DNA from 2 places in the Thermoanaerobacter sp. X514 genome. Region 2 is predicted to be linked to the other one. Evidence: predicted binding sites of a transcription regulator. Region 2 holds the regulator's gene; the other holds the start of a gene.
What was found. The regulator HrcA, encoded in region 2, represses chaperone genes, less so after heat shock. The targets are predictions, from matches to a motif close to ATTAGCACTCANNNNNNNTGAGTGCTAAT.
Positions count from the first base shown of each region.

Region 1: a site for HrcA is predicted at 2,600-2,628, ahead of groES (co-chaperone GroES). Genes of this name have one in related genera too.

Region 1 covers NC_010320.1:518,328-528,624, reverse strand. Annotated here, with positions in the region: gene guaB (IMP dehydrogenase) at 1-87, opposite strand, end outside; purine riboswitch at 224-325, opposite strand; tRNA gene TETH514_RS02575 (tRNA-Arg) at 481-557, opposite strand; gene groL (chaperonin GroEL) at 650-2,275, opposite strand; gene groES (co-chaperone GroES) at 2,290-2,574, opposite strand; gene TETH514_RS02560 (hypothetical protein) at 2,809-3,795, opposite strand; gene TETH514_RS02555 (hypothetical protein) at 4,068-4,262, opposite strand; gene TETH514_RS02550 (hypothetical protein) at 4,334-4,516, opposite strand; gene TETH514_RS02545 (S8 family peptidase) at 4,829-6,067, shown strand; gene TETH514_RS02540 (HutP family protein) at 6,368-6,781, opposite strand; gene TETH514_RS02535 (DUF554 domain-containing protein) at 6,793-7,488, opposite strand; gene TETH514_RS02530 (DNA-3-methyladenine glycosylase) at 7,489-8,382, opposite strand; gene TETH514_RS02525 (glutamate synthase-related protein) at 8,605-10,245, opposite strand.
Region 2 covers NC_010320.1:2,090,005-2,100,301, reverse strand. Annotated here, with positions in the region: gene gpr (GPR endopeptidase) at 1-125, shown strand, start outside; gene spoIIP (stage II sporulation protein P) at 195-1,385, shown strand; gene TETH514_RS10500 (hypothetical protein) at 1,482-3,656, shown strand; gene TETH514_RS13075 (hypothetical protein) at 3,794-3,916, shown strand; gene TETH514_RS10495 (hypothetical protein) at 3,920-4,189, shown strand; gene lepA (translation elongation factor 4) at 4,223-6,034, shown strand; gene hemW (radical SAM family heme chaperone HemW) at 6,031-7,158, shown strand; gene hrcA (heat-inducible transcriptional repressor HrcA) at 7,253-8,284, shown strand; gene grpE (nucleotide exchange factor GrpE) at 8,298-8,885, shown strand; gene dnaK (molecular chaperone DnaK) at 8,903-10,297, shown strand, end outside.

The DNA of each region.
Region 1 (10,297 bases), 890 kb from region 2:
TACATCCTTAGGAAGCACATCGGATTTAGCAGGAATTAAAAGAACATCGTCAAAAGTTAAACCTTCTTTAACAAACTTTTCCTCCATACTTACATCTCCCTTTTTAGTTTTATTATAACATATTATTAGCAAAATCTTTTTGAACGTCATACAATTTACACAATTAACTTATAGTCCTTTATAAATTAAAAGCCTGAGGGCAGAATTTCCTCAGGCCAAAAAGGCAACAACAAATTCCACCCATAGTAAAGCAGTTTACGGCTGCTTTGTAGAAACTCCCGTGCCATATTCACGGGATTATATGAGTTCCTCTAATAAAACTATTAACTTGTTAATGAATAAGTTATTATTCAATATATCAAATTTACATGTCTATGTCAACAGTACAAAAACTGCAAAACCTAATCTTTCATATAAAGTAAAAAAGGATTCCAACTATAAAATAGTCAGAATCCTGCCTATTACTAATTTCTATGGCAATGGTGCGCCCGAGAGGACTCGAACCTCCGGCACGCAGTTTAGGAAACTGCTGCTCTATCCTGCTGAGCTACGGGCGCCTAAAAATGTTACATGAGTATTTTATCAGACAATTTAAAAGCTGTCAAGGCCAAAACTTAAAAAGGGCTAAGCTTTCGCTCAGCCCTTTTTATCACATCATATCCATTCCTGCTCCTGGATTAGGCATTGCTGTATTCTTCTCTGGTACATCTACCACTACTGCTTCTGTCGTAAGTATCATTGAAGCAATTGATGCAGCATTTTGCAAAGCTGTCCTTGTAACCTTTGTTGGGTCTACGATACCTGCTTTGAACATGTCTGTAAATTCTTCCTTGTAAGCATCATATCCGAAGTTTGGATCTTTAGCAGCTTTTATTTTTTCTACTATTACAGAACCGTCAACACCAGCATTTGCTGCAATTTGTCTTACGGGTTCTTCTAATGCTCTTAAAACTATCTTCGCACCTGTCTTGAAGTCGCCATCTAAGGAATCAACTACTTTTTGCACATCTTCTATTACATTGAGAAGTGCAATACCGCCACCAGGTACTATACCTTCCTCCACTGCTGCTTTTGTAGCCGCCAATGCGTCTTCAATTCTGTGTTTCTTTTCTTTAAGCTCTGTCTCAGTTGCAGCACCAGCTTGAATGACAGCTACGCCACCGGCCAATTTTGCCAGTCTTTCTTGTAATTTTTCTCTATCATAATCAGAGGTAGTTTCCTCAATTTGAGCCTTAATTTGATTTACTCTCTTCTTAATTTCTGCAGCATCGCCTGCTCCGCCTACAATTGTGGTATTCTCTTTTGTAACTTTTACTTGTCTTGCGCGGCCAAGCATATCTAATCTCACATCTTTTAAGTCATAACCTAACTCTTCTGAAATTACTTGACCACCTGTCAGTATTGCTATATCTTGTAACATTTCTTTTCTTCTGTCACCAAAGCCAGGAGCTTTTACTGCTACACACGTAAATGTACCTCTTAATTTGTTAACAACTAATGTTGCCAATGCTTCTCCTTCTACATCATCAGCTATGATAAGAAGTTTCTTACCGTGTTGCACTACTTGCTCCAAGAGTGGCAACAAGTCTTGGATATTTGAAAGTTTCTTATCTGTTATGAGTATAACAGGCTCCTCTAATACTGCTTCCATTTTTTCAGCATCAGTTACCATGTATGGAGAAATATATCCTCTGTCAAATTGCATTCCTTCAACAACCTCAAGGGTTGTACCTAAAGTCTTTGATTCTTCAACCGTTATAACTCCATCTTTACCTACTTTGTCCATTGCTTCTGCAATGAGATTACCTATTTCTTCATCAGCAGCAGAGATAGAAGCAACATGGGCAATTGATTCTTTATTATCAATAGGTTTAGATATCCTCTTTAACCCCTCAACTGCAGCATCTACAGCCTTCGCAATACCTCTTCTTAAAAGCATTGGGTTAGCTCCTGCTGCGAGGTTTTTGAGTCCCTCACGAACCATTGCTTGAGCTAAAAGCGTTGCAGTCGTTGTACCATCACCTGCGACATCATTAGTTTTTGTAGCTACTTCCTTCAAAAGTTGTGCGCCTTGATTTTCAAATGGATCCTCTAATTCAATCTCTCTTGCAATAGTAACACCGTCATTTGTAACCGTAGGTGAACCATATTTTTTGTCCAATACTACATTACGACCCCTTGGCCCTAATGTAACTTTTACAGTATCCGCAACTGCATTAACTCCTCTTTCTAATGCTCTTCTTGCTTCCTCTCCATATTTGATTTGTTTTGCCATTTTCAACTACCTCCTTATTCTATAATTGCTAGAATATCGCTTTCTCTTAAAAGTAGATATTCTTCACCATCTAACTTAACTTCTGTCCCAGCATATTTGGAGAAGATTACTCTGTCACCGACTTTTACTTCTAATTCTACCTTTTTGCCGTCTATGTATTGTCCTGTTCCTACTGCGACAACTTCACCTTGTTGTGGCTTTTCTTTTGCTGTACCTGGTAAAATAACCCCACCTTTTGTAACTTCTTCTGCCTGGATTACTTTGACCACAACTCTGTCTCCGAGTGGTTTTAATCTCATATACTTTATCCCTCCTTCTTCATTTATTAGCACTCAACTTATGTGAGTGCTAATCCTAATCTCTATATTAATTTAAGTGGTAAAACATATCAAACTTTATTATAGCCTATTTTAGGCCGTATAGTCTGATTATCTATGATTTTACCCAAATATTTTGATTTTATGCCATTATTTATTGATTTAGACTACGTTTCTGTAATTTGTATTTATAAATAAAAAAATACAGGGAAATATTTATTCCCCTTTTTCAAAATCACTTTCTTCTTCTTTCTCTTTATTAGACAAATTGACCAAACCCTGTTGTTTCAGGTAATTTATCATGTTATACATGTATTGCTGTTGCTCCTTTGTCAGCATAGATTTTAAATTGTCCAAAACTTTTAACTGCTGATCAGACAAGCCTTGAGGCAATAAATTCTTTTCTCCCTTTGGCAATTGCTGTTGTGTTTCTTTTTCATCACTTTCCTCTTTTTCTTCAACTTCTATTTCTTTTATTTCTTCGTTTTTTTCTTCTTTCTCTTCTGCTATTCTTTCTTCATGAAAATCTCTGGTCGCTTGTTGAGATTGTTTTTTCTCCTCTTTCATACTATTCATAATTCCTTCTGCTTTATTTAATACTTCCAATAATTTTATATTCTTTGCAATTTTATCAGTTTCTTCTATTTTTTCTTCCGGTATTATAGGCCGTATAGCCTCATAAATATCTACTATTTTATCAAAAATGTTATTTTTATCCCCTTCTTTTGTGTATTTTTCTAGTTTTTGTTGTAAATTTTTTAACGCCTCAAAGAATTTCAAAAATTTATCTATGACAATTTTCTTGTCTTCTGCTATGTAAGGTTTTATTGCTTTTAAAATCCCTATTTTGTCTACCTCAACTTTGTCTAATGCTTCAATTTCTTCTTCCGAAAGATTCACTAAATTTTTTTGTATCTCAATTATTTCTGCCATTTTAGAAAAAATATCTACATAATACTGGTCTCTTTTGCTTAAATAGGGTTTTAGGCTTCCTACAAAATCTTTGCCTTTTGTTACCACTTCATACAAATCAATTGTCGACTTTTTGTCTTCTTGTGGTGGCGATAACTTGTTTTTATCATCAGTACCTGTAGAAAGTGTAGTCTCATTTTTTTCTTTTTCTATACCCATCACTTGAAATCTCACAAAAGCTACTATCAAAAGTTCTACAGCGAGTATTTTTAATAAAATCTCCTTTTGCAAAACAAATTCCCCCTATTTTTAATAATCTCTTACTAATATATGTAAGGGGCTAGTCTATTATTATAGACTGCCCCTTATTTTTGTCTAATTTTTTTCCCAAATAATTATTCCTGGAACAAATAGAAGTATTAAAATTATTATTATAAAAATCCAAAACCAACCTCCAACAAATCCTATTCCTTTTTCTTCGGGCATAAATACTACCTCCCTTCAGATAGGTAAATAATAGGGAAATAAATTTTTCATCTTTAGCTAATATATAATACGTAATTTTAAGAATTTGTGTTACCAAGATTAATACCTGTTAATGACCACAAAAATCGCTTTGCTTTTTTTCGCGGTTTTTCTTCCTGTAAAATTACAAGTATTAAAAAGAAAAACAGTAGACTTTCAAGCTCAAATCTTACATCCAGCAGCAAAGTTAAAATTACAAAAAAGAACAACAGAGTATCTCCAGAAAAAGACATATATTATCACTCCACACATATCAAATTTATCAAATAAAAATGGCTCTATCGCAGGATAGAGCCATTCAAAATTACTTGAGTTCATTGAAGAACCAATCAAAACCGCCGTCCATTATTATTACAAGGAGTATAAAGAAGAACAACAATGTCTCTAAAGACCATACATTAAGCTGGCTTCCACCAAGCGCTAATACAAGTATCAAGAAGAAAAACAGCAAATTGCTTTGCCCAAAAACTGAACTTGTTCCTGCCATATTGATCCCCCTTTAAACAATTTTCAATACCTAATCAAGCTTTTGGTTCTTCAACAATAATCCCTGGGACAAACAACAAGATCAATAGTATGATGATTATAATCCAAAACCATCCACATCCATATCCTGCTCCACTTTTATCTACTGGCATAAATAATTTTCCTCCTTTCAAGTCTCATCCTTTTCTATGTGGGTCTTTAAAGACCTACTACATAATATGATATAACTTCATACGGTGACACTTTTTAAATTTCCACTAACAAATTTTTATATTTCACATATTGTGTTAATAGCATGAAAGGAGGTACGCTAATGAATCTTATTCCAATGTTTGCTTTTTCTAAAATAGCAAAGGAAATTTATGTATCAAATAAAATCGATAAAAGGCTTTTAAAAAAAGCATTATATTTAAGAAGTGAATGTGTTCCTGTAATTTTGTATTCCCATTTATCTTATGACATTTTAAAAGAAAAAATCGAAAAAATGGGAGGAAGTATAAAATTTGAACTACCAATCATAAAAGCCTGGTCAGTAAATTTACCTTGTGATAAATTGAAAAATTTCGCTACATTAAAAGGAATTCATTTTATAGCAGAAGACTCCGCTGTTAAGCTGCAGCTTTATATTGCCACTCAAGAAATCGCCTCTCGAAATGCGAACGATTTAGGCTACACCGGTAAGGGAGTAACAATTGCCTTTTTAGACACTGGAATATATCCTCACCCTGATTTTACCAAGCCTAAAAACCGCATAGTGGCATTTCACGATGTAGTAAATGGAAAAAAACAACCTTACGATGACAATGGCCACGGCACTCATGTAGCTGGTGACGCTGCTGGAAATGGATATGCTTCTAATGGCAAATACAAAGGCGTAGCCCCAGAAGCTAATATAGTAGCAGTAAAAGTATTAGATGCCTATGGCAGAGGTTTATCCTCTGACATATTAACAGGAATGCAATGGATTTTAGACAACAAAGACAAATACAATATACGGGTAGTTTCTCTGTCAATAGGTGAAACTCCTTCTCTTCCTGCTTTTTTAGACCCTTTGGTGAGAGGAGTAGATACTCTTTGGAGAAATGGATTAGTAGTAACTGTTGCAGCCGGAAACTCAGGTCCTAATTACAACACAATAACTTCCCCTGGCACCAGTAAAAATGCCATAACTGTAGGAGCAGTAGATGACAAAAGAACCTCCGACATAAGTGATGACGAAATAGCTCAATTTTCTGGAAGAGGTTCGCCTTATCTATACAAACCAGACATAGTAGCACCAGGTGTAAAAATAGTCTCTACTGCTTCAGAAAATATACCTTTTGGTGCAGATGAAATTACGATAAATAAAGCATATAGAACAGCAACAGGGACTTCTATGGCGACTCCAATGGCAGCAGGAGCAGCAGCTCTACTCCTTGAAAAAAATCCTAATTTGACTAATGTACAAATAAAAAATATTTTAAAATCGACAGCAATAAAAATTGACGATGCAGGTCTATGGACACAAGGCAGTGGAATGATAAATATAGAAGAGGCATTAAAAAAAGTATGAGGGGGTTAACCCCTCGTTTCAGTTTGTTCACAAAGCTAAAAATATTCAAAGGAGATATTTTGCATCGTCACTCCGATGTTCCAAAGCGACAAAACTAAACTCGACCTTCGGGTTCCGGCAGGGTACCGGGCACATTCGACATCCTTGTCTTAGTGCCCGCCTCCGCCATCCGTGGCTACGGCCCTGCCTCCACCCTCGGTCTTGCTAAGTTTTGTTGCCGCTTTGTAACAAGTCACTCCTTATGCAAAATATCTCCTTTGCGAAAGTTTGTCAACAGTCTGAGTATGAGAGGTTAACCCCTTATTTTAATGACCTATGTCCTAGTCCAATTGCCACTTCATTTAAGTTTAGCATCCCTACAGCAAAAAACACACAAACACAAAGATGCTCATCAGCATAGGCAATGCCTATTTTTCCACCTACATTAAGTCCCATAGCTTTGTTCATGACTTGTATAGCAGCCTCATGCGCAGCTCCTGCTACAGCTCCTTCTGCAGCGTGTGTGTCTTCTATAATTCCTTCTCTTTTAGCCGCTACTACCGCTCTTTCAATAATTTTAGATATAGAATTTACGTATTCTCCACCATAGTCAACAGCTGCAACTTTTACTCCTTGTTTCCAATATTTGTTTTTTAGTATTTCTTCCTCTTCTCTTGTAGACATGGCCATTTTTACAGCAATTCTGGCTACATCGATGCTTTTTAGTAGTTTCATATCCGCACCGCCTAAAATCCTTTTATAATGTTTAGTAAAATCTGATAAAAAATGGGTATAAAAATAGTCGGTAATAAATTCCCTACTTTTATATTTTTAATCTCTAACATATTCAAAGAAATGGCAAATATCAATACTCCGCCCACAGCCGTCATGTCATCCACAACTGCTTTTGTCAAAAGCCCTTGCAGAAAAGACGCTCCCAGCGAAATAGACCCTTGATATATAAACACAGAAACAGCTGAAAAAACAACACCTATTCCAAAAGTGGAAGCAAAAATTATTGAGGAAATTCCATCTAGAACAGATTTAGCAAATAGTATACTGTGATCTCCAGAAAGTCCATCTTTTAAAGCACCTACAATTGCCATAGCACCAATGCAGTATACCAAACTTGCTGTCACAAAACCTTTGCTAATTGTAGAACTGTTATCTTTACTTAATTTTTTTTGAAATGTATCTCCTAACTTATTTAAATATTCTTCAATATTTAAGGCTTCTCCTATAATACCACCTATTACAAGGCTCACGATCACTACCATTAAATTATTAAATTGAAGGCCACTAGAAATCCCTATTATCATAACGCTTAAGGCGACACCCTGCATGACTATATTTTTAAACCTTTCTGGAATTCCTACTTTAAGAAGGGTACCAATAGTACCACCCACAATTATTGCAATTGAATTTACAATAGTTCCTAGCATCTATTTCTTCCTTTCGTTAAAGATTTTTTTCCCCATCTCCCTACCATAATAGAATAAATACTGTTGCGCAAAACCAGACAAATCTCCAAATTTATCTATTGCAAATAGTTGAATCTCCAAAGGGGTTCCCTCTCTTTTTAAATACAAATATTCAACAATTCTTTTTATCCATACATCTGTAGGAAAAGTGTCATATCTCCCTATTGAATACAAAATGACACAATCTGCAACTTTAGGACCCACTCCGTTTATATTCATAAGAATATCTCTTATGTCATTAGTGCTGTATTCAAACAATTTTAAAAGATCTATTTCTCCAGAAAAAACTTTAGAAGCCGCGTCCAGTATATATTTCGCTCTAAAACCGCATTTTGTCTTGGCAATCGTCTCAACATCAAACATAACTAATTCTTCTGCTTTAGGAAAAGTGTAATAGATTTTTCCTTTGTACTCAATTGGCTCTCCAAAGGAACTAGCAAGATTTTCTATAACTTTTTTTATTTGGGGTATTCTATTATTTTGTGAGATTATAAAAGAGACTAGAGTTTCCCATGTATCTTGGCGCAAAATCCTTATACCTTGCCCATATTGAATTGCTTCTTTTAATATGGGATCTCTTGAAAGATTTTCTTTTATTTGCTTATAATCCCTTCCCAAATCAAAATAGTCAAACCAAATGTCATAAAAGTCATTTAAATCTGTATTGTCAATTATCAACATGTCTTCTTCCAATTTCACGTTTATGACTCTATCGTAAGCAACTCCTGTATAGCTCCCATCCTCTTCTTCATTCCATCTAAAACACTGTCCGCATTCAAAAGTCTCCTTAAGATTAAAGTCTTCAATCCCCCTTACAATTACCTTTGTCCCCTTTTCTTCCACACTATATTTCATCTTCCTCACCCACATTGAGTTTATTTACTTACTAACTATCATATTTCTCTATCCTGTTAATTATTATTATATAATTTTTTCTGTACAAAAAAAAGCCGAAAATCGGCTTTTTTTCTCAAATAAGTGTAGAGATATTTACCACTTAGAAAATAATTGTAAGAGTATTGAAGAAAAAACACCATAAAAAGAATAGAGTCTGCCCCTATAGAGAGACCTATTATTTTAAGAATTTAAAATATCTCTCGCAACATCATTCCTTATATCTGTGATAAATGGTATCCCAGTTTCCCTTTCAGTTTCCCTGTTGGCCGAAGCAATATCTTCTCTTGAAATTGCTTTGAGAGAAAACTTTCTTGCTCCCGCCATCAGCTGTTGCAAACCTGCAGCCAATTTATCCGCTAAAGTCCATACGGCTATAGCTCCATAAGGTATATTTTTCATTTCATTTTCTCCCACTTTCTTTTTCACCTCATAGTAACCTGCGAAAATTTCCTCTGCTTTGAGGCCAAGCTGAGAAACCGTCGGCGGCAAGCTGTCCCAATTTCCATTTACCTTGCCTTTCCTTTCCGGATGCAGTACCCCTTCTATATTCGAACCTACAAAGGCTGGTATCATTAATGCTCTTCCCATGCAAACTAACTTTGTAAATGGTGCTCCCAGCGCAAGGGCTTTAAAAACATGGTCTTCTCTTGCAAAACCACCGGCAAAGGCCATATCAACCACTTTCTGCCCTTTATTTGCGAGGATTGATGCGTACTCATATGCTTTCGAATGCAGAAGTATAGACGGTACACCCCATGTCTGCATCATATTCCACGGACTCATGCCAGTTCCGCCGCCTGAACCATCGATTGTGAGCAAATCAAGTTTTGCTTCGGTAGCAAATTTTATAGCCATAGCTAAACTATCCATACTATAAGAGCCGGTTTTTAATGTGATTTTTTTATACCCGATTTTTCGTAAATACTCTACGGTTTTCATAAATTCTTCCCTCACTTCTTCAGGGGAAGATAGATGAGTATATCCGAGTCTACTGTGCCTTGCAAAAGATTTTACAGCACCGTTTTTAAATCCTTCAACAATTTCAGGCTTTTCTGGATCAGGATCGACAATGTAACCCCTCTTTTTTAAGAAAGTAGCATATTCAATATCCTTAACTTGAATTTCGCCACCAATACTTTTTGCACCCTGTCCCCATTTAAGCTCTATTATTACCTTATCAGCGTACTTTTCAATAACATATTCTGCCACACCGTTCCTTAAGTCTTCTACATTCACCTGGACAATAATAGCACCATATCCATCAAAATAACGAAGATAAGTATTTATTCTTCTGTCTAGTTCCGGTGCCTTTTTAATTCTGCCATTTTCTATTACTGCCTCCTTATCAATACCTGCCACATTTTCGCCTATTACTATCGGAAAGCCTACAAGAGCCGCACCTATAGCTAATGGGTCCCAGTACTTTGCTGCAATAAAAGTCGACCCGAGAGCACCAGTCATAATAGGAATTCTTGATTTTGTTTTTTCTTCACTACCAAATTCAGTTTCAATATTTACATTTGGGAATATGCAGTCATCAGAAGAATTGGAAATATTTTGACCTAACCCATAAGCACCGTAATTATATCCCATTATCCTCAATGAATTGTAAGATACGCCAATGGACGTTGTGTTGCTGCTTCCAGCTGTTACCATACCAAAATCTCTAGGGTACAACATTTTTCTGCCCAGAAGACTAGAAAGCCAGGTTTCGCACTTTCCCTGGCAATCCGCCATGCAAAGTGTGCACAAGCCGGATTCCGCTGGATTTCCTCTGTTTACTGTTCCTAGTACATCATTTGATTTTGACCATATGGTCATTGCAATTACCTCCTGTTCAATATTTTGTGATTAGTTTTAAAATCTAATTTTT
Region 2 (10,297 bases):
TTGTAGTTACTCCTAAAGAAATAGATTTATTGGTACGAAATATAGCTTCAATTATATCTAGAGGAATAAATCTTGCACTGCAACCTGGTCTTACAGAAAGGGAAATGAATCAATTACTTCATTAAACATGAAGTACTAAAGCACCTCTTGATGGAATATTTATAAAATATAAAAACCAAAGAGAGGTGCTTCTTTTGTACAGGTATTATAGTTTAAAGATAAGCAGGATAATGTTTTTAATTTTGTTATTGACAAATGTTTTTCTTTATAATTGGATGACACAACCTTATAAAGGTGAATATAAACAAATAATTGGTGATTCTTTTTCAGAGGAGTATGATAAATTAGACAGTTTATTTGTAACTTCAATAAATTATACCCTGCCGATAATAGAAGTAGCTTTTACCTCTCAGGGATATACAGGAAAGGATTTAACCTTTTCCACTTTGTTAAATGCTAAAGTTAAAGACCCTATCAATATATTGAAATTTCAACTTCCAATTTTAGCACAGGTAGATTTGAAAAAGGTAAGTACTAATAATATACAGAATGATGATGCACAAACAAATCCTCCTTCTAATAACAATGTGAATTTGTTTGATACTAATGCACAAAGTGACAAAAACACATCTCAGACACAAGGAGAGGAAGAAAAACCAGTTTTGAAAAATATAGATAATAGTAAACCCTATCTTTTGATATATCACACTCATACTATGGAAGCTTATGCTGCTACAGAAAAGAACAAATACATAGCAAGGTACGGCTATGATAGGACAGATGATTTAAATTATACTGTTGCAAAAGTAGCGGATTATCTTACGGAATATCTTAGAAAAGAAGGAATTCCTGTATTGCACGACAAAACTATCAACGATTATAACTATGACAAATCTTATGTAAACTCTTTTGCAACAGTCAGTAAAATTTTAAAGGAGTATCCTTCTATTAAGGCAGCGATTGATTTGCATAGAGATGGCTATGGTGCTGTTATGAAACCAGGAGTAGAAACTATTCCTGTTTTGAGCAATTTGCCAAACCAAGATTTTAGAAAAAAATATGTGATGGAAATAAACGGGGAAAAAGTAGCAAGAGTTTCTTTCATAATAGGCTCAAGAAGGACACCGGAAATGCAACAAGATTGGAGAAAAAATTACGAATTTGCCAAAAGAATAAGTGATAAATTAAATGAGCTTTATCCCGGCCTATCTTTAGGAGTACAGGTAAAGCCCTACAGTGAATATAATCAGCATCTTCTTGAAAAGTCGATACTGATAGAATTAGGAAGTAACTATAATACTTTAGAGGAGGCAATTGCAACTACAAAGTATCTGGCTAAAGCCATTAGTGAAGTGATAAAGCAGCAACAAGATTTTGGGCAGTGAAAACTGCTTTTTATTTTATAGCGATAGATGTTGATATTAATTTAAAAAAAGGTTAAAATAAATTACTGTAATTATCAAAGATTTAGGAGGTTCTTTATGAAATTTGTAGCAAGAATAATGGGATTGGTCTTGGCGTTTTTAATCCTCTTTAGTACTGTTTCTTATGGACAAGTAAATAGTATAAAAGATAGAAAAATAGTTATTTTTATTGTAGACAGGGTTAATTTAAATGACTATGTTGAAAATGACCTTCCTAATATAAAATACCTCATGGAAAATGGTACATATGGACTTATGACGGTAAATTCTGATGGAGGCAGGACCCCTGAAAACGTGTATATGACAATTGGTTGTGGGACAAGAGCTGTAGGATCTGAAAAAGCTTCCCTTAATTTTAATGCTTCTGAAATAGTAAATGGAGAACAAGCCTCTATAATTTTCAAAAGAAATACAGGTATTAAACCCCAAGTATTTAATATAGTAAATTTAGATTTTGCGCAAGTAGAGAGAAATAACCTAACTCGAAATCACATTGTAGTACCTGGCTTATTAGGCACTCTTTTAAAACAAAATGGAAAAACTGTTGCTGTGTTTGGTAATGAAGATACTGATGTAGAACAAAGAAGATATGCACCTCTTATAGTAATGGATGAAAAAGGAATTGTAGATTTTGGGGATGTGAGTGATAATGTCTTAAAAAGAGACCCTTTCAGCCCTTTTGGAATTATGACAGATTATGATTTGCTTTATCAAAAATATACTGAGATGAAGGAAAAACCCGACTTAACGGTTTTTCAATTAGGGGATACGTTAAGAGCGAATGATTACCATAAATATGCGATGGATAAAATTAATGAGAGAAATAAAAAAAGGGCTTTATACGAAGCAGATAAATTTATTGGCAAAGTCATAAGAGAAGGCAGTCCCAACACCTTATACATTGTCTTAACTCCACTTCCTCCATCTAAAGATATGGGGCAAAAGAGTTATTTAACCCCCATAATACTTTTTGGACCAGGCTTTACTAAAGGCTATGTTACTTCAGACACAACAAAAAGAGAGGGGATTGTCACAAATACAGATTTAATGCCGACAATTTTACAGTATTTTGACATTCCTATACCCACTTTTTTGATGGGACATCCCCTTTATAATTCTGGTTACAAAGGAAGTGTAGACAAATTATTGGCTGAAAGTCATAAACTTGTTTTTAATTACACTTATAGGCCTATTTTCTTAAGGACTTATGTGGTTTTAGAGATAATAATTTTAATTTTAGCCCTATTAGTTTTGTTTTTTTTAAAAAAGTATGCGGTCTATTTAAAGCCTCTATTATTTTTTGTTTCTACTATTCCTTTGACTTTTTTGCTATTACCTTTGTTTAATTATACTAGTCTATCAAATAGCATCGTGGGAATATTATTTTTGACAGCAGTAGCAATTATAGCGATTCATGAAATTAATCCTTATGGTTATTATTTCTATGCTATAATAGGTTTAATTACTTCCCTTGTTTTGCTAATTGACCTTGTGACAGGGCAATATTTGCTAAAAAATTCTTTTTTAAGCTATGACGTCATCGTAGGGGCCCGTTTTTATGGCCTAGGAAACGAGTATCTGGGGGTATTGATTGGAGCCGTCTTATGTTTTACTACAATGGCTTTTGAAATTTTTTCGAATAAAAAGCTGCTTTTAGCTATAACTTCAATAATATACGCACTGGTATTCTACTTTATTGCAGCTCCAAGTATAGGTACAAATGTTGGAGGATCGATAACGGCCTTTGGAGCTTTTGCTGTGGCATTGTTACTTTTATCTGGTAAAAAAATTAACATAAGAAATCTATTGTATATTGGGATAGGGATAGTTTTAATGCTTATAGGACTGTTTTACTTGGATTCTTTAAGGCCGGTTTCTCAACAAACTCACATAGGACAAACTTTTGCTTTAGTAAAAAACCATGGCATAGAATCTTTATTGCAAATTTTTGAAAGAAAGCTTTTAATGAATTATAAACTCATAAAATATTCTATATGGTCGAGAGTATTGTTGACACTTATAGGTGTTTTACTAATTCTTTTCTTCAAACCCGTTGGAGTGTTGAGTGAAATTTTCAAAAAACACTCCTACATTCGAATATGCTTTGTTGCGACGATTATAGGAAGCATTCTTGCATTGGTTTTTAATGATTCAGGAATTGTAGCGGCAGCTACAATGATGGTGTTTGTAGGACCTATGCTAATACATCTTGTTATTGATGAAATCTCTTAAAAGGTGGTTTTATGGTAAAAATGAAGGTATTGCAAATTGTAAGAAAATCAGAAGGAGGAATAAAAAAACATTTACTATAACTAGTGATATTATTAGACAAAATAGGTATAAAATGGAAAAAAGTTATGGAGAATTTTTTGAAAGTTGCAGAACTGAGAAAAAATATAAGCTTAAAAGGAAAAGAAAGTGCAGAAAAATATAGTTATGATAAAATGATTAAAGAAATACAACAGATTTATCATACCTTGAAGGGAAGATAAAAGATGAGGCTTACAAGGACAAGAGAGAGAAAGAAACAGATTCAAAGAAAGAGACTTGTAATCTTTGCTCTTTTATTGTACATTGTTATTATGGTAGTAGGACTTGTAATAGCTGATTCTTCCTTTAATGAAATTACTACTGGAGTGAGGAAAGTAAAAATATTTGGTGTATATTCAAATAGCGAAAAGGTGATCGTTAAAATTTTTGGTAAGGAGTCAGTTATTGACATAGGAGGGTTAAGCCAATACTTTAAAGGCCGATTTTGGAAATGAGGTCTAAGTCTTTAATTTTTGAGGAGGTACAAAATGTCAGAGAGGATGCAGTATATTAGAAATTTTTGCATTATTGCTCACATAGACCATGGTAAATCTACTCTTGCAGATAGACTTATTGAGAAAACAGGTTTTCTTTCTGAAAGGGAAACAGATAAGCAAATTTTAGATAATTTAGAATTAGAAAGGGAAAGAGGAATTACTATAAAGTTAAAGCCTGTAAGAATGATTTATAAAGCTAAAGATGGAAATGAATATGAGCTTAATCTCATTGATACCCCTGGACATGTGGATTTTACTTACGAGGTATCCCGAAGTATTGCAGCTTGTGAAGGAGCCCTGCTTGTAGTAGATGCTACACAAGGGATTGAGGCGCAAACCCTTGCTAATGTATATATGGCTTTAGAACATGATTTAGAGATAGTACCTGTGATAAATAAAATAGACCTTCCTTCAGCAAATCCTGAACATGTAAAAAAAGAAATTGAAGACGTGATTGGGATTGACGCAGAAGATGCTTTGCTTACCTCTGCTAAAGAAGGCATAGGTATAGAAGAAGTTTTAGAAGCCATTGTAAATAGAATTCCCCCTCCAAAAGGAGATGAAAATAAGCCTTTAAAAGCGCTAATTTTTGACTCTTTTTATGATAATTACAAAGGAGCAATAAGCTTTGTAAGGGTAGTAGATGGAATTGTTAAACCAGGAATGAGAATAAAAATGTTTTCTACTGGCAAAGTTTTTGAAGTTACAGAAGTGGGTATGTTTAGACCTAACCTTTATCCAGTAGAAGAGCTTAAAGCAGGTGAAGTTGGATATATTGCTGCCAGCATAAAAAATGTAAAAGACACTCGCGTAGGAGATACAATAACAGACGCAGATAATCCAGCCGATTTTCCACTTCCTGGCTATAAAGAAGTAGTGCCAATGGTCTTTTGTGGAATTTATCCTGCGGATGGACAAGATTATGAAAATTTAAAAGAAGCTTTAGAAAAACTTCAGCTAAATGATGCGTCACTTGTATTTGAACCTGACACCTCTGCTGCCTTAGGTTTTGGATTTAGGTGTGGCTTTTTGGGACTTTTGCACATGGAAATAGTTCAAGAAAGGTTGGAAAGAGAGTACAACTTAAATCTTGTCACTACTGCACCAAGTGTAATTTACAAAGTTTACAAAACTAATGGAGAGGTATTGGATTTGGACAATCCTACAAAAATGCCGCCTCCTACGCAAATAGATCATATTGAAGAGCCAATTGTGGAAGCTACTATTATGGTGCCTACTGAATATGTAGGGGCAGTTATGGAGCTTTGCCAGGATAGACGTGGAGCATATTTAGGAATGGAATATTTAGAACAAACTCGCGTACTTTTAAAATATGAAATGCCTTTAAATGAGATAATATATGACTTTTTTGATGCTTTAAAATCACGAACAAGGGGTTACGCCTCTTTCGACTATGAGCTTAAAGGGTATAAAGAATCTAATTTGGTAAAGCTTGATATTTTAATAAATGGCGAATTGGTAGATGCTTTATCCATGATAGTTCATAAAGATAAAGCCTATGAAAAAGCTAGAAAAATTGTAGAAAAGTTAAAAGAAAATATTCCAAGGCATCTTTTTGAGATTCCAATCCAGGCTGCAATAGGCTCTAAGATTATTGCAAGAGAGACTGTAAAAGCTTTGAGAAAAAACGTTCTTGCCAAGTGTTATGGAGGAGATGTAACTCGTAAGAAAAAACTTTTGGAGAAGCAAAAAGAAGGCAAAAAGCGCATGAGACAGGTGGGAAGTGTCGAAATACCTCAAGAGGCTTTTATGTCAATATTGAAGCTAGATGATGAAAAATGAGGGAGATAGGATTATACATTCACATTCCTTTTTGTAAAAGAAAATGCTATTATTGTGATTTTAATTCTTATGCAGGCTATGATTATCTTTTTGACGACTATATTCGGGCACTACTTATGGAAATAGAATCAAATTCTACAAAAGATTATAATGTGGTTTCGGTTTATATAGGAGGAGGTACCCCTAACCTTTTGCCTCCTTCTTATATAGAGAAGATATTGAAATCTGTATTTAAAAATTATAAAATACTTGATGGTTGCGAAATTACTATTGAAATGAATCCCGGCCTTATAACTGAAGAAAAACTAAAAATTTATAAAGACAACGGGATAAACCGAGTAAGTATTGGACTTCAAGCTTTTCAAAATAGGCTTTTAAAATATATAGGTAGAATTCATACAGTAGAAGAATTTTTTGGAAATTATGAGTTAGTGAAAAAGTTCTTTGACAATATAAATATAGACCTTATGTATGCTCTTCCTACTCAAACCTTTAAAGAGTGGCAAGAAACTTTAAAAGAAGTAGTAAAATTACAGCCGACGCATGTTTCTACTTATAGCTTGATTTTAGAACCTAACACCTCCTTTTACAGACTTTATGAAAAGGGTCAGTTGCCTATAGTTGATGAGGAAGAAGAGCTTAAAATGTATCATTGGGGTATAGAGTTTTTAAAAGAAAAAGGCTATCACCATTACGAAATATCTAATTTTGCATTGCCCACATTTGAATGTCGCCACAATATTTTATACTGGGAATGCAAAAATTATTTGGGATTTGGTGCAGGAGCCCATTCTTATATGGCGGATGTGAGATATAGTAATATTGAAAATATAAAAGACTATATTAAGAGCATTTTAGAAAGAAAAAGTGCAGTTAAGGAAAAGATAAAGTTGACAAAACAAGATAGAATGGCTGAGTTTATGTTTTTAGGAATGAGAATGACAAAAGGAGTGTGTGACAAGGATTTTAAGAAAAGATTTGGTATCAGTTTGTTTGAAATTTACAAAAAAGTAATACAAAAATACTTAAAAGAAGGTCTAATTGAGATTGATAATGAGTGTGTAAAACTTACCGAGAGGGGTATTGATGTCTCTAACGTCATTTTTGAAGAATTTCTGCCCTAAATGAGTATTGACAAAAAATTATAAGAGTGGTATTTTAAAAACATGAATTAGCACTCAATCGAGTAGAGTGCTAATAATACATGGGGTGGTGAAAATGCCGTTAGATGATAGGAAGAAAAAAATACTATATGCGGTTATTACTGATTATATTATGACGGCAGAGCCAATAGGGTCGAGAACAATAGCTAAGAAGTACAATATAGGATTAAGTTCTGCTACTATAAGAAACGAAATGGCGGATTTAGAAGAAATGGGATATTTGGAGCAACCTCATACTTCTGCAGGAAGGATACCTTCAGATAAAGGATATAGATTTTATGTAGACAGCATTCTTCGAAATTATATAAACAATGAACCTCCAATTAGTTATAATACTCGCGAGGAAATAATAGCGGAATTCGATGAGATTGTAAAGAAATACGCAAAAATTTTGGCTAACATTACTCACCATACTACAGTTGCTAAAATGCCAAAGTTGAACCCTGATAGAATAAAAAGAATTCAACTTATACCTGTTGCTTCTAATAAAATGATTTTTTTAGTAGTAACAGACACAGGGATTGTAAAAAATTACTTGCTTAATTTGTGCCAAAATGTAGATAGAACTATTTTTGAGTTTTTAAACAATTTGTTAAACGAGAAAATTGCCGGAAAAAATGAAAAAGATGTTTTTGAGTTTTTACAACAGGATTTAAGGCATATGTTAGGAGAGATGGTTTTTATAGCCGACGAATTGATAAACACTATACTTTTGAGCTTGAAGCAATTACAGGAAACGGATATTTATGCGGATGGAACTTCTCATATTTTAGATTTTCCTGAGTATAAAGATTTAAGCAAAGCAAAAAATTTCTTCAACCTTTTAGATAACAAGTCTTTATTAAATGAAATTTTAGAACCTGAAGTAGATTTTATAGATGTGAGAATAGGAAGCGAAAACAAGTTTGAGGAAATGAAGGACTTAAGCGTTATAAAAACTACTTATAAGATTAACGGTCGTGTGGTGGGTACAATAGGAATTATAGGGCCTACAAGAATGGATTATAGAAAATTAATTAATGAAATCAATGTTATGACAAAAGAGCTTTCGAATCTTTTATCGAATATATACAATGATGAAATATAATGAGGTGATATAAGTGGAAGAAGTAGAAAAGGAAATTAACAAAGAGGAGGAAAAGGATGTTAATAATTTAGATTCAAACGAACAAATGGAAGGACCTCCCGAAGATGAACAAGCACAGCAACAGCCACAGCAGCAAACGGTAGATGAAATAGAAGAACTAAAGCAAAAACTTCAGCAAAAAGAAGTTGAAGCTCAAGAATATTTAGATATTGCACAAAGGTTGAAAGCAGAATTTGAAAATTACAGAAAGAGAACAGAAAAAGAAAAATCAGAAATGGTAGAATACGGGAAAGAAACAGTAATTTTAGAACTTTTGCCTATTATGGATAATTTTGAAAGAGCTTTGGCGAGCAGTGGAGATTATAATTCTCTAAAAGAAGGGATAGAATTAATTTACAGGCAGTTTAAAAAGATATTGGATAAATTTGGCGTGAAAGAAATTGAAGCAGAAGGGCAAATTTTTGACCCCTACAAACACCATGCTGTAATGCAGGAAGAGGTGGAAGGAAAACAGCCCAATGAAATTATTGAAGTTTTCCAAAAAGGCTATTATCTAAAAGATAAAGTAATAAGACCAAGTTTAGTAAAAGTAGCAAAATAAAAAGGAGGTTGAAAAAGATGGGGAAAGTTATAGGAATTGACTTAGGAACTACTTTTTCTTGTGTTGCTGTTATGGAAGGAGGCCAACCTGTAGTAATACCTAACGCAGAAGGGGCTCGTACTACGCCTTCAGTTGTTGCTTTTACCAAAGAAGGCGAAAGGTTAGTAGGGCAAGTTGCAAAAAGGCAGGCAATTGTAAATCCTGATAGAACCATAATGTCTATAAAAAGGCACATGGGAAGTGACTACAAAGTAAAAATTGACGATAAAGAGTATACACCTCAAGAGATTTCTGCAATGATTTTACAAAAACTCAAAGCCGATGCAGAAGCATACCTAGGTGAGAAAGTTACACAGGCGGTAATTACTGTTCCTGCTTATTTCAATGACAGCCAAAGACAGGCTACAAAAGACGCAGGTAGAATTGCAGGCCTTGAGGTTTTGAGAATAATAAATGAGCCGACAGCTGCTGCTTTGGCATATGGACTTGACAAAGAGGGAAATCAAAAGATAATGGTTTATGACTTAGGTGGTGGTACTTTTGACGTTTCTATTTTGGAAATAGGAGAAGGAGTATTTGAGGTTTTGGCTACAAGTGGTAATAACCACTTGGGTGGAGATGACTTTGACCAAAGGATAATAGATTGGCTTGCTGACAATTTCAAAAAAGAACATGGAATTGATTTAAGAAATGATAGAATGGCGTTGCAAAGACTTAAAGATGCTGCAGAAAGAGCAAAAATAGAGCTTTCTTCTGCAACAGTAACTAATATCAACTTGCCATTTATTACTGCTGATGCTACGGGGCCAAAACATATAGATGTAAATCTTACAAGAGCAAAATTTGAAGAATTGATTTCCGACCTTGTAGAATCAACAGTAGGTCCTGTTAACCAAGCATTAAACGATGCAGGCTTAAAGCCTTCTGACATTGATAAAGTTCTTCTCATTGGTGGTTCTACAAGAGTGCCATTAGTACAGGAGACAGTAAAGAAAATAATGGGTAAAGAACCTCACAAAGGAATTAATCCAGATGAAGCAGTGGCCATAGGTGCAGCTATACAGGCGGCAGTATTATCTGGAGAAGTGAAAGATATCCTTTTACTTGACGTAACACCTTTGTCTTTGGGAATAGAGACCTTAGGTGGAGTATTTACTAAGATTATAGAGAGAAACACCACGATACCTACAAGAAAAAGCCAGATATTTACCACTGCAGCGGATAATCAGACTTCTGTTGAAATACACGTGTTACAAGGCGAAAGACCTATGGCAAAAGACAACAAAACTCTTGGAAGGTTTATTTTGTCAGGAATTCCACCAGCTCCAAGAGGAGTGCCTCAAATTGAAGTGACTTTTGATATAGATGCCAATGGAATTGTACATGTTTCTGCAAAAGACTTAGGTACTGGC